One region of the Enterobacter huaxiensis genome, then DNA from elsewhere that is predicted to be linked to it. Evidence: predicted binding sites of a transcription regulator. Region 1 holds the regulator's gene; the other holds the start of a gene.
The links. The regulator LexA, encoded in region 1, represses DNA repair genes until DNA is damaged. The targets are predictions, from matches to a motif close to TNCTGTATGTACATACAGNA.
Positions count from the first base shown of each region.

Region 2: a site for LexA is predicted at 1,756-1,775, ahead of sbmC (DNA gyrase inhibitor SbmC). Genes of this name have one in related genera too.

Region 1 is NZ_CP043342.1:4,538,438-4,544,169, reverse strand. Features, by position in the region: gene ubiA (4-hydroxybenzoate octaprenyltransferase) at 1-14, shown strand, start outside; gene plsB (glycerol-3-phosphate 1-O-acyltransferase PlsB) at 91-2,511, opposite strand; gene D5067_RS21680 (diacylglycerol kinase) at 2,665-3,033, shown strand; gene lexA (transcriptional repressor LexA) at 3,142-3,750, shown strand; gene dinF (MATE family efflux transporter DinF) at 3,813-5,150, shown strand; partial or broken gene D5067_RS24110 (hypothetical protein) at 5,147-5,221, shown strand; gene D5067_RS21665 (CsbD family protein) at 5,271-5,480, shown strand; gene zur (zinc uptake transcriptional repressor Zur) at 5,538-5,732, opposite strand, start outside.
Region 2 is NZ_CP043342.1:1,788,171-1,793,902, forward strand. Features, by position in the region: gene sbcB (exodeoxyribonuclease I) at 1-295, opposite strand, end outside; gene dacD (serine-type D-Ala-D-Ala carboxypeptidase DacD) at 506-1,672, shown strand; gene sbmC (DNA gyrase inhibitor SbmC) at 1,791-2,264, shown strand; gene D5067_RS08500 (FUSC family protein) at 2,356-3,414, shown strand; gene D5067_RS08505 (DUF496 family protein) at 3,583-3,918, shown strand; tRNA gene D5067_RS08510 (tRNA-Asn) at 4,086-4,161, opposite strand; gene emmdR (multidrug efflux MATE transporter EmmdR) at 4,388-5,732, shown strand, end outside.

The sequences.
Region 1 (5,732 bases):
GTTACTTTTCATAAAAGTACGGCAGCCGAATGGCTGCCGTTTTGTTTTCTCCCTCTCCCCGTGGGGGAGGGCATCAGGCCGCTGACGACATCACTCGTCCTGCGTCGCGCTCTCAATCGTCAAACGCACGTCCGAGGTAATCAGCTCGGCCAGCATCTGATAAATCTTCAGCGTCTCTTCCGGCTCGGCATCACCCGTATCACTGATAAACCCTTCGTCACGCAGCGTCAGAACCAGCGAGCTGAACACCGCTTTGTCGAAGAACTCCGGTGCGTTAATGCCGTGCAGAACAGACAGGCGCTGTGCCAGCGTCCGGCTCTCTTTTTCCAGCGTACCGCGGTTGATGGACGGATTCGCACTCAGCAGCCAGAAGGTAATGGCGTAGCGCTGCAGCGTTTCACGCGCACCGGCTGCCAGCAGCTGCAAAGTACGTGAGCGTGACGGATTGATGAGTAGCTCGTCATTGTTCAGCGTAATCAGCCCCTGACGACGCATCTCTTCCGTCATTTTATCCAGCTCAACCGCCAGCTCATCCTTACTCCAGCGCAGGAACAGCTCTGCTTTCAGCATCGGGTAGATGGCCTCGAGATGGCGCAGCAGTTCCTGACGTGAAATACGGCGATGCTGGGTAATAATGGCCGCCATCAGCGACGGCAGCATCAGCATGTGCGTGATGTTGTTACGATAGTACGTCATCAGCACGGCCTGCTCGCGAGGCAGAATGATGATGTCGCCGATAGTGTCTTTCTCGACTTCGAACTTGTTCATCTGCAGCGCGTGATCGATAAGCTCGCTGGCGGTCGCAGAAGGCGCAGTTGAATCAACCGAATACGGTACGTTGCGCATAATGTCCAGGTAGCAGTCGATCTGCTCGGTCAGCTGCTCGCGGGTCAGCGAACGCTGGCGGGAGGCCAACAGCGCGGTACAGCACAGGTTCATGGCGTTGGCCGCACCGGCGTTGTTAATTCGCACCATCAGCTCAGCGGCAATGCCGTTGACCGTTGGCGTCAGCCAGGCCGGACGCACCGCTTCGATAGGATCGATAGACTCACGCCACTCCGGGACATGATTGTTCAGGTACGTCATCAGCGGCATGGGTTCGCCAAAGTTTACGTAGCCCTGACCAAGGTTGCGCAGCTTGCTCAGCCCGCGCAGCATCTGCGGCAGGCTCTCTTTCTCTTTAGTCGCACCGCGCAGCTCTTTCGCGTAGGTGCCCACTTCCATCACGTGCTCATAGCCAATGTAGATAGGGACAAGCGTAATCGGACGCGTACCGCCGCGCAGCATGGCCTGGATGGTCATCGACAGCGTGCCGGTCTTCGGATCGAGCAGACGGCCGGTACGAGAACGGCCCCCCTCCACGAAGTACTCAACGGAATATCCACGGCTGAACAGCTCGCCCAGATATTCACGGAATACGGTGGAATAGAGCTTGTTGCCCTTGAAGGTACGACGAATAAAGAACGCACCCAGGCGGCGGAAAATCGGGCCCGCTGGCCAGAAGTTCAGGTTGATACCCGCCGCAATGTGCGGAGGTACCAGGCCCTGGTGGTAAAGCACGTAGGAGAGCAGCAGATAGTCCATGTGACTGCGGTGGCAGGGCACATACACAATCTCGTGGCCGTCATGCGCCAGCTGGCGCACGCGCTCGGCGTTATGGACGTTAATCCCCTGATAGAGACGGTTCCAGGTAAAACTCAGGATACGATCGGACAGACGAATCATCTCGTAGGAGAAGTTCGCGGCGATCTCTTCCATCAGCGCAATGGCGTTCTGCTGTGCTTTCTCGTGGGAAATCTTTTTACTGCGCGCTTCGTCTTCAACCGCGCGAGCAATCGCTTTGGAGGCCAGCAGCTTGTTGAACAGATCCTGACGCGCCGGAAGGCGTGGCCCAACGGCCGCCAGGCGCTGGCGTGCGAAGTGCATACGCGCTACGCGAGCCAGTTTTTGCGCAATGATCTTATCGGTCCCGTGCTCGTCCGCCATGCGGCGAAGGGAGACGGAAGGGGAGAAGCGCACAAAGCTGTCGCGCCCAAGCCAGGAGACCGCGAAGAATTTCTGGATGCCGTTAAGCATGCGCAGCGGTGGATTCTCTTCACCCTTTTCGCGGCCCGGACGGCGGCCAAACATGACGGAAACCGGCACCATCTGCACATCCAGGTCAGGATTGCTACGGTGCAGGTCGAGGTAGTCATGGAACAGCTTGATGGACTCTTCTTTCGGCGTGTAATAGGTGAACACGCGCGGCCCGCCGTGGATAAACACGTAGCGTGGCAACAGCGTGCCATCGACTTCCAGCGGTTCAAGCGGGTCGGGTAAATCATGCGCCAGACACTGGGCGCGAAGCGTCAACAGGTCTGCCTTAGAGTTATAAGGCAAAACGTACATAATAGGGCGCGACGTATCGAGCCCTAATTCCAGCGCGGGTTCTGCTGGGATAGACTTACTTTTTACCAGGACGCTTAATGGTAAATTAAGTAATTTGTAGTAAATTCGTGGCCAGCCGGACATAAACGATGTAAAGCCTCTGGTTAATAATGCAATTGCTGCGCAAGGATAACAGAAAGCGCGCAAAATTTCTGTTGTTACCCGTCATACTTCGGCTACAGCGAAACGCGCTGCTGCTAGAGTTACTGACGCTATTTCCAATAAAAGGTTCTATTAATGGCCAATAATACCACTGGGTTTACTCGAATCATCAAAGCTGCCGGCTATTCATGGAAAGGTTTCCGTGCCGCATGGGTCAATGAAGCCGCATTTCGCCAGGAGGGCGTTGCCGCTATCGTCGCGGTTATCATCGCCTGTTTCCTTGACGTTGATGCTATTACCCGCGTACTGCTCATCGGTTCCGTACTTCTGGTGATGATAGTGGAAATTCTTAATAGCGCTATTGAGGCCGTTGTGGATCGGATTGGCTCGGATTTCCATGAGCTCTCAGGCCGCGCGAAAGACATGGGGTCTGCCGCTGTGTTACTGGCGATTATCACTGCGGCTATCACCTGGGTCACGCTGCTTTGGTCGCATTTCCGATGAGCCTCGTAGAATAATTAAGTCCCTGGTTTTTTGTGCAGTTTTTGGTTCCAAATTCGCCTTTGACTGTATATACTCACAGCATAACTGTATATACACCCAGGGGGCGGAATGAAAGCGTTAACGACCAGGCAGCAAGAGGTGTTTGATCTCATCCGGGATCACATCAGCCAGACGGGTATGCCACCCACGCGTGCGGAAATCGCACAGCGTCTGGGCTTCCGTTCTCCAAATGCTGCTGAAGAACACCTTAAAGCGCTGGCGCGTAAAGGCGTGATTGAGATTGTTTCTGGTGCTTCACGCGGCATCCGCCTGCTGGTGGAAGAAGAAACGGGTATCCCGCTAATTGGCCGTGTTGCCGCAGGTGAACCCCTGCTGGCACAGCAGCATATCGAAGGACACTATCAGGTCGATCCTGGCATGTTCAAACCGAGTGCGGATTTCTTGCTGCGCGTCAGCGGAATGTCCATGAAAGACATCGGTATTCTCGATGGCGATCTGCTGGCGGTACATAAAACGCAGGATGTGCGTAATGGCCAGGTGGTAGTGGCGCGCATTGATGACGAAGTGACCGTTAAGCGCCTGAAAAAGCAGGGCAATACGGTACAGCTTCTGCCAGAAAATAATGAATTCTCACCTATCGTGGTGGATCTCCGTGAACAGAGTTTCTCCATTGAAGGTCTGGCAGTGGGTGTTATCCGCAACGGTGAATGGCTGTAATCTCTTCCTGACAGGCTGCGGGTCTCCGCAGCCTGATTGACTTTCCACTCCCGGTATTTTTCATGTCACTGCTGACGGCTTCTGATAAGGCACTGTGGCGTCTTGCGCTGCCGATGATTTTCTCCAATATCACCGTTCCCCTATTGGGGCTGGTGGATACGGCGGTCATTGGTCATCTGGATTCACCCGTTTATCTGGGCGGCGTAGCGATTGGCGCAACGGCAACCAGCTTCCTCTTTATGCTGCTGCTCTTTTTGCGTATGAGCACCACAGGCCTGACGGCACAGGCGTATGGCGCCAAAGACCCGCTGCGCCTGGCGCGGGCGCTGGTTCAGCCGCTCATTCTCGCGCTCGGCGCAGGCGCCTTAATCGTATTGCTGCGTACGCCGCTGATCGATCTGGCACTCCATATTGTGGGCGGCAGCGAGGCGGTACTTGAGCAGGCGCGGCGCTTCCTCGAAATTCGCTGGCTCAGCGCACCCGCCTCACTGGCAAACCTGGTCCTGCTGGGCTGGCTGCTGGGCGTTCAGTATGCCCGCGCGCCGGTTATCCTGCTGGTAGTGGGAAACCTTCTGAACATCGTGCTCGACCTCTGGCTGGTGATGGGCCTGCACATGAACGTGCGGGGCGCGGCGCTGGCGACGGCCATTGCGGAATACGGCACGTTTGTCATCGGCCTGTGGATGGTCTGGCGCGTGCTGGCCATGCGCGGCATCTCCCTCGCGATGCTGAAAACCGCATGGCGCGGCAACATCCGCAAGCTGCTGGCGCTTAACCGTGACATCATGCTGCGCTCGCTCCTGCTTCAGCTCTGTTTCGGCGCGTTGACGGTCTTTGGCGCCCGTCTTGGGCCTGAGATCGTTGCGGTCAATGCGGTACTGATGACGCTGCTTACCTTCACGGCTTACGCGCTTGATGGCTTCGCCTATGCCGTTGAGGCGCACTCCGGGCAGGCCTACGGGGCGCGACAACGCGGTCAGCTGCAGGAGGTATGGCAGGCTGCCTGCCGTCAGGCGGGTCTTGTTGCGCTGGCTTTTGCACTGATTTATGCCTGCTTCGGTAGCCACATCATTGCACTGCTGACCTCGTTACCGGCAATACGCGAACTGGCAGACCGCTACATCGTCTGGCAGATGATTTTACCGGTGGTGGGCGTCTGGTGTTATCTGCTGGACGGCATGTTTATCGGTGCGACGCGGGGCGCCGAGATGCGCAACAGCATGGCCGTCGCGGCGGCGGGCTTTGGCCTGACGCTGCTGACGCTGCCGTATCTGGGCAATCACGGTTTGTGGCTGGCGCTGGCCGTCTTTCTCTCCCTGCGCGGGCTGTCGCTGGCATTCATCTGGCGCCGCCACTGGCGCAACAATACCTGGTTTCCTTCCCGCTCCGATATATCGTGACGGTTAAAGATTCCGAATATGAAAACGGCTGCCGAATCCTTCACTACAATTATTATCACGTCCAGCAGAAAAGAACGTAACGGACGTTACGACCCAACGCTTAACTATGAGGACACGATGATGAATAAAGACGAAATCGGCGGCAACTGGAAGCAATTCAAAGGTAAAGCGAAAGAACAGTGGGGTAAACTGACCGATGACGATATGACCGTCATTGAAGGTAAGCGCGATCAGCTTGTCGGTAAAATCCAGGAACGTTATGGCTACGAGAAAGACAAAGCCGAAACGGAAGTAAAAGACTGGGAAACCCGTAACGATTATCGCTGGTAATCGTAGATAAGCTGTTATCCCTCTGAGGGCGGCCATGGGCCGCCTTTTCTTTTGCCGCTAGCGGGGCTTTTTCTTTACGAGGATAGAGTGATCGTGCTGGCAAACGTCCTGATGGCTACAGGATTCCACTTCTACACAAGCAGAGCACAAACCGTGTGCCTCAATCACATTATGACGCAGGGCAAAGCCCATTCTGGCCGCCAGCGAATGCATAATGTCTTCAACGCCTTCCGCCCCCTCTTCTTTAACCAC
Region 2 (5,732 bases), 2.2 Mb from region 1:
CCACGCAGGTATTGGGAACGGTGAAGAGATCGTGGATACGGCGGGCGAACTCTGCCTCGTTAACCCCTTTGTCCCGCGCTTCCTGAGGGGTAATGCCCGTTACCATCACCGCGACGGGCTGCGGCAGATAGTCATCGGCGGGTTTGCAGTAAAACACCTCCGGTTCGCCAATGATGTTGAAGTCTTCATCGGTACGGATGGCGGCGAACTGCGCCGGTCGGTCCAGCGCCGGGTGGGTGCCAAAGGTTTCGTAATCGTGGAATAAAAATGTGGGACGCGCGGCAGAATCAGACACCAGTAATACCATCCTGTTAAAAAATGACGTCTCTATGGTAAACGATCGTGAGGGGCAGGCCGAATAAAAAGCGCCGGGAGGGATGAAATTTGCGAGGCGCATTCAGAGAAAAACCGGCGCGCTGTCACATTTTTTTGCAATTAAGGCAGGTAACGACATCAGAACTCCCGTAAAAAGGTCAACGATTTTTAATGACCTGAGGATATACCGTTGAAACGCCGTCTGTTTATTGCTGTTTCTTTACTCGCTTCGAGTATTTCATCCGCGCTGGCTGCTGACCCGTTGGATTTTTCCCCGCAGCCGCCGGCCATCCAGGCGGGCTCCTGGGTGCTAATGGATTACACCACGGGTCAGATCTTAACGGCGGGCAACGAACATCAACAGCGCAATCCGGCGAGCCTCACCAAGCTGATGACGGGCTACGTGGTTGACCGCGCCATCGACAGCCACCGAATTACGCCCGATGACATCGTTACCGTAGGCCGCGACGCGTGGGCCAAAGGCAACCCGGTTTTTGACGGATCTTCCCTGATGTTCCTGAAGGCGGGCGATCGCGTCTCTGTGCGAGACCTGAGCCGCGGCCTGATTGTTGACTCCGGCAACGACGCCTGCGTAGCGCTGGCCGATCACGTTGCGGGCGGTCAGCCGCAGTTCGTGAATATGATGAATGACTACGTGCAAAAATTGCACCTGCGCGATACCCACTTCGAAACGGTGCACGGGCTGGATGCGCCGGGACAACACAGCTCCGCCTACGATCTGGCCGTGCTTTCCCGTGCCATCATTCACGGCGAGCCTGAGTTCTACCATATGTACAGTGAGAAAAGCCTGACGTGGAACGGAATCACCCAGCAAAACCGTAACGGCCTGCTGTGGGATAAAACCATGAACGTGGACGGGCTTAAAACGGGGCACACCTCCGGGGCGGGCTTTAACCTGATTGCCTCCGCGGTGGACGGCCAGCGTCGGCTGATTGCGGTAGTGATGGGAGCCGATAGCCCGAAAGGGCGTGAAGATCAGGCCCGCAAGCTGCTGCACTGGGGACAGCAAAACTTCGATACGGTGCAGATCCTTCACAACGGTAAAAAAGTGGGAACCGAACGTATCTGGTACGGCGATAAAGAGCAGATCGAATTAGGAACGGATCAGGACTTCTGGCTGGCCTTACCAAAAGCAGAAGTGCCGAACATTAAGGCCAAATACGTGCTGGATAAAAAAGAGCTGGAAGCGCCGATTGCTGCCCACCAGCGGGTAGGCGAAATTCAGCTGTATGACCGCGACAAGGTGGTGGCCCACTGGCCGCTGGTTACCCTTGAAAGCGTTGATAAGGGCGGCCTTTTCTCCCGACTCGGTGATTATCTGCACCATAAACTCTAACCTTTTGGGGCAGACTGGCGGGGCTGCGAGTCTGCTCACATAATAAACACTCCTCGTTTGCTGATAATATGCAATCCACTTTATAGTGTATAAATACACAGTAATAAACGGAGGCAGCATGGACTACAGCATCAAGCAGCAACAGAAACGTAAAATCGCTGGCTTTCACCTCGTGGGGCCGTGGGAAAAAACGGTTAAGCAGGGTTTTGAACAGCTGGTCATGTGGGTCGATGGACGTCACATTCAGCCGCTGGAATGGGTGGCGGTCTACTACGATAACCCGGATGAAGTCCCGGCGGAGAAATTGCGCTGCGATACGGCAGTCACCGTTCCTGATGATTTTATCATCCCCGACAATAGCGAAGGGGTGATGATGACCGAAATTGCCGCCGGTGATTATGCCGTAGCGACAGCGCGCGTCGAAAATCATGACTTTGCCACGCCGTGGTACCAGTTCTTCAACTCCCTCCTGCAGGACAACAAATACCAGATGGCCCCCAAACCCTGCTTCGAGCGCTATCTCAACGATGGCAACGCGGAGGGCTACTGGGATATTGAAATGTATATCGCGGTAGAGCACAAAGCGGGTTAACCCTGTTAATGGTAGGTTTTTCAGCCGGGAACGATCCACCCGGCTGAAAACACAGTACAATTGTGGTTTGCCGTGTAGCTGGAGAGCGGGTGTGCGTCCCGACAAATCATTAACGCCGTTTGAAATTCGGCTGTATAAACATTACCGCGTGGTGCACGGGTGCCGCATTGCGCTGGCCTTTATTCTGACGTTTATCCTGGTGCGCCTGCTGGAAATCCCTGAAGGGACGTGGCCGCTGATCACGCTGGTGGTCATCATGGGGCCGATTTCGTTCTGGGGTAACGTTGTGCCGCGCGCCTTCGAGCGTATTGGCGGCACGGTTTTGGGCTCTGCATTAGGCCTGATTGCCCTGAAGCTGGAGCTGATCTCCTTCCCGGTGATGCTGCTGTGGTGCGCTGCGGCTATGTTCCTCTGCGGCTGGCTGGCGCTGGGGAAAAAGCCGTATCAGGCGCTGCTGATTGGCATCACGCTCGCGGTGGTGGTCGGCGCCCCGGCGGGCGACATGACGACCGCGCTGTGGCGAAGCGGTGATGTCATTCTTGGCTCATTGCTGGCAATGCTCTTCACCGGTATCTGGCCGCAGCGCGCGTTTCTGCACTGGCGCATTCAGATGGCGAACTACGTTACCGCGTTTAACCGGGTCTACCAGGCCGGATTTTCTCCTAACCTGGTTGAACGCCCGCGGCTGGAAAAGCATCTGCAGAAAATCCTTAATGACGTCGTCAAAATGCGCGGCCTGATTACGCCAGCCAGCAAAGAGACCCATATCCAGAAATCGATTTTTGAAGCCATTCAGACGGTGAGCCGAAATCTTGTTTGCATGCTTGAGCTGCAGATTAATGCCCACTGGGCGTCTCGCCCCAGCCATCTGCTGATGCTTAACGCGCACACGCTGAAAGAGACGCAGCAGATGACGCAGCAAACGCTGCTGACCATCGCCCACGCGCTGTATGAGGGTAACCCGCAGCCTATACTGGCGAACAGCGAACGTCTGACGGAGATTGTCGCGGAGCTGAAACAGCTGATGAACGAGCGGCAGGGCGATAACGTGGCGGAAACGCCGATCCACGGTTACGTCTGGCTAAGTATGGAGCTGGCGCGGCAGCTAGAGCTGTTGTCGCACCTTATTTGCCGCGCGCTGCGCAAATAAAAAGCAGCCATCTCCTTATGTGACGGCTGCTGCTTCGATTCAGCAGCAATTGGGGTTATGATAGCGTCAAACGATATACTCATTGTCATTCGCGACCGCTGTCAGTAAGGTTATTGTTACAACGGTTGCTTTAACGAATCCGAATCTCACATTATCAGGGGTGTAAAAATGGAAACTACCAAGCCTTCGTTCCAGGATGTTCTGGAGTTCGTCCGCCTGTTCCGCCGCAAAAACAAGCTGCAGCGTGAAATCCAGGACGTGGAGAAGAAGATCCGTGACAACCAGAAACGCGTTCTCCTGCTGGACAACCTGAGCGACTACATTAAGCCAGGCATGAGCGTTGAAGCTATTCAGGGCATCATTGCCAGCATGAAAAGCGATTACGAAGACCGCGTTGATGACTACATCATCAAAAACGCTGAGATCTCCAAAGAGCGTCGTGAGATCTCCAAAAAGCTGAAAGTGATGGGCGAAATCAAAAACGCTGAAGCAAAAGGCGAGTAATCGCAGCGATTGCAAACAAGGCTCTCTGGTGACAGAGGGCCTTTTTTATTTCCGGGAGTACAGGGTTCGAGGGTTTTTGCAGGTCGGGTAAGACGCAGTCGCCACCCGACAATCTTACAGAATGCAGAAAAGCAAAAAGCCCGCTTTAAAAGCAGGCTTTTTAAATTTGGCTCCTCTGACTGGACTCGAACCAGTGACATACGGATTAACAGTCCGCCGTTCTACCGACTGAACTACAGAGGAATCGGTGTGGAGGCTCATATTAACGGCGAAAAAAGTTTTGTCAAACCTGATCTTAGGGAAAAGCGATTGATTGCTGATTCTGTCGTCAGTTTGTTGTAAATCCAAACATATTTTTATGGAAAATACTTTGCAGGATGAGCATTTCTACCCCATCATTTGAAATGGAGTTTCAACTTTCTCGCTAAGGTCCATTTTGAACGTCACCGCCCCCTTACGCCAGGCGATCATGCGCACGCCCTGGTATGCAAAACGCAAAAGCTATCGTGTTCTGTTCTGGCGTGAAATCACCCCCCTAGCTGTGCCTATTTTTCTGGAGAACACCTGCGTCCTGCTGATGGGGGTGTTGAGTACCTTCCTGGTGAGCTGGCTCGGTAAAGAGGCGATGGCCGGCGTCGGGCTTGCGGACAGCTTTAACATGGTGGTGATGTCCTTCTTTGCCGCCATCGATCTGGGTACAACGGTGGTGGTGGCCTTCAGCCTCGGCAAGCTCGACCCCAAACGCGCCCGCGAGGCGGCACGCCAGTCGCTGATGATCATGACCGTGTTTTCGATAATCCTTGCTGCGGTCATCCATTACTACGGCAAAGAAATTATTGATATCGTCGCGGGTGAAGCGACGCCCGAGGTTAAGGACCTGGCGCTGACCTATCTGGAGATGACGGTGCTTAGCTATCCGGCGGCGGCTATCGCGCTGATTGGCAGCGGCGCGCTGCGCGGGGCGGGTAATACCAAAATTCCGTTGCTGATTAACGGCGGGATGAACATCCTCAACATTATCATCAGCAGCGTCCTGATTTACGGTGCATTTTCCTGGGACGGGCTGGGTTTCGTCGGGGCAGGGCTTGGGCTGACCATCTCTCGCTACATTGGTGCCGCGGCGATTATTGGGGTGCTGATGACCGGCATCACGCCTTCTCTGCGCCTGACGCTGAAAAGCTATTTCCGCCCCTTTAACTTCGCCATCATCTGGGAAGTTATGGGGATAGGGATCCCGGCCAGCATTGAATCGGTGCTGTTCAACGGCGGTAAGCTGCTGACGCAAATGTTTGTGGCCGGAATGGGTACAGACGTTATTGCCGGTAACTTTATCGCGTTTTCTATCGCGTCACTCATCAACCTGCCGGGCAACGCCCTCGGGTCGGCATCGACGATCATCACCGGTAAACGCCTCGGGAAAGGGCAGATAGCCCAGGCGGAGCGCCAGCTTAGGCATGTCTTCTGGCTCTCAACTATTGGCCTGACGGCGATTGCCTGGGGCACTGCGCCGTTTGCCGGGCTGATGGCCGCCTTCTATACCCATGAAGACGACGTAAAAGAGGTGGTGAAGATCCTCATCTGGCTTAACGCCGCGTTCATGCCGATTTGGGCAGCGTCCTGGGTGCTTCCCGCCGGTCTGAAAGGCGCCCGCGATGCCCGGTTTGCGATGTGGGTGTCAATGCTTGGCATGTGGGGCTGTCGCGTCGTAGCGGGCTATACGCTGGGGATCATGCTGGGAATGGGCGTCGTGGGCGTCTGGTTGGGGATGTTCCTCGACTGGGCGGTGCGCGGCGCGCTGTTCTACTGGCGCATGG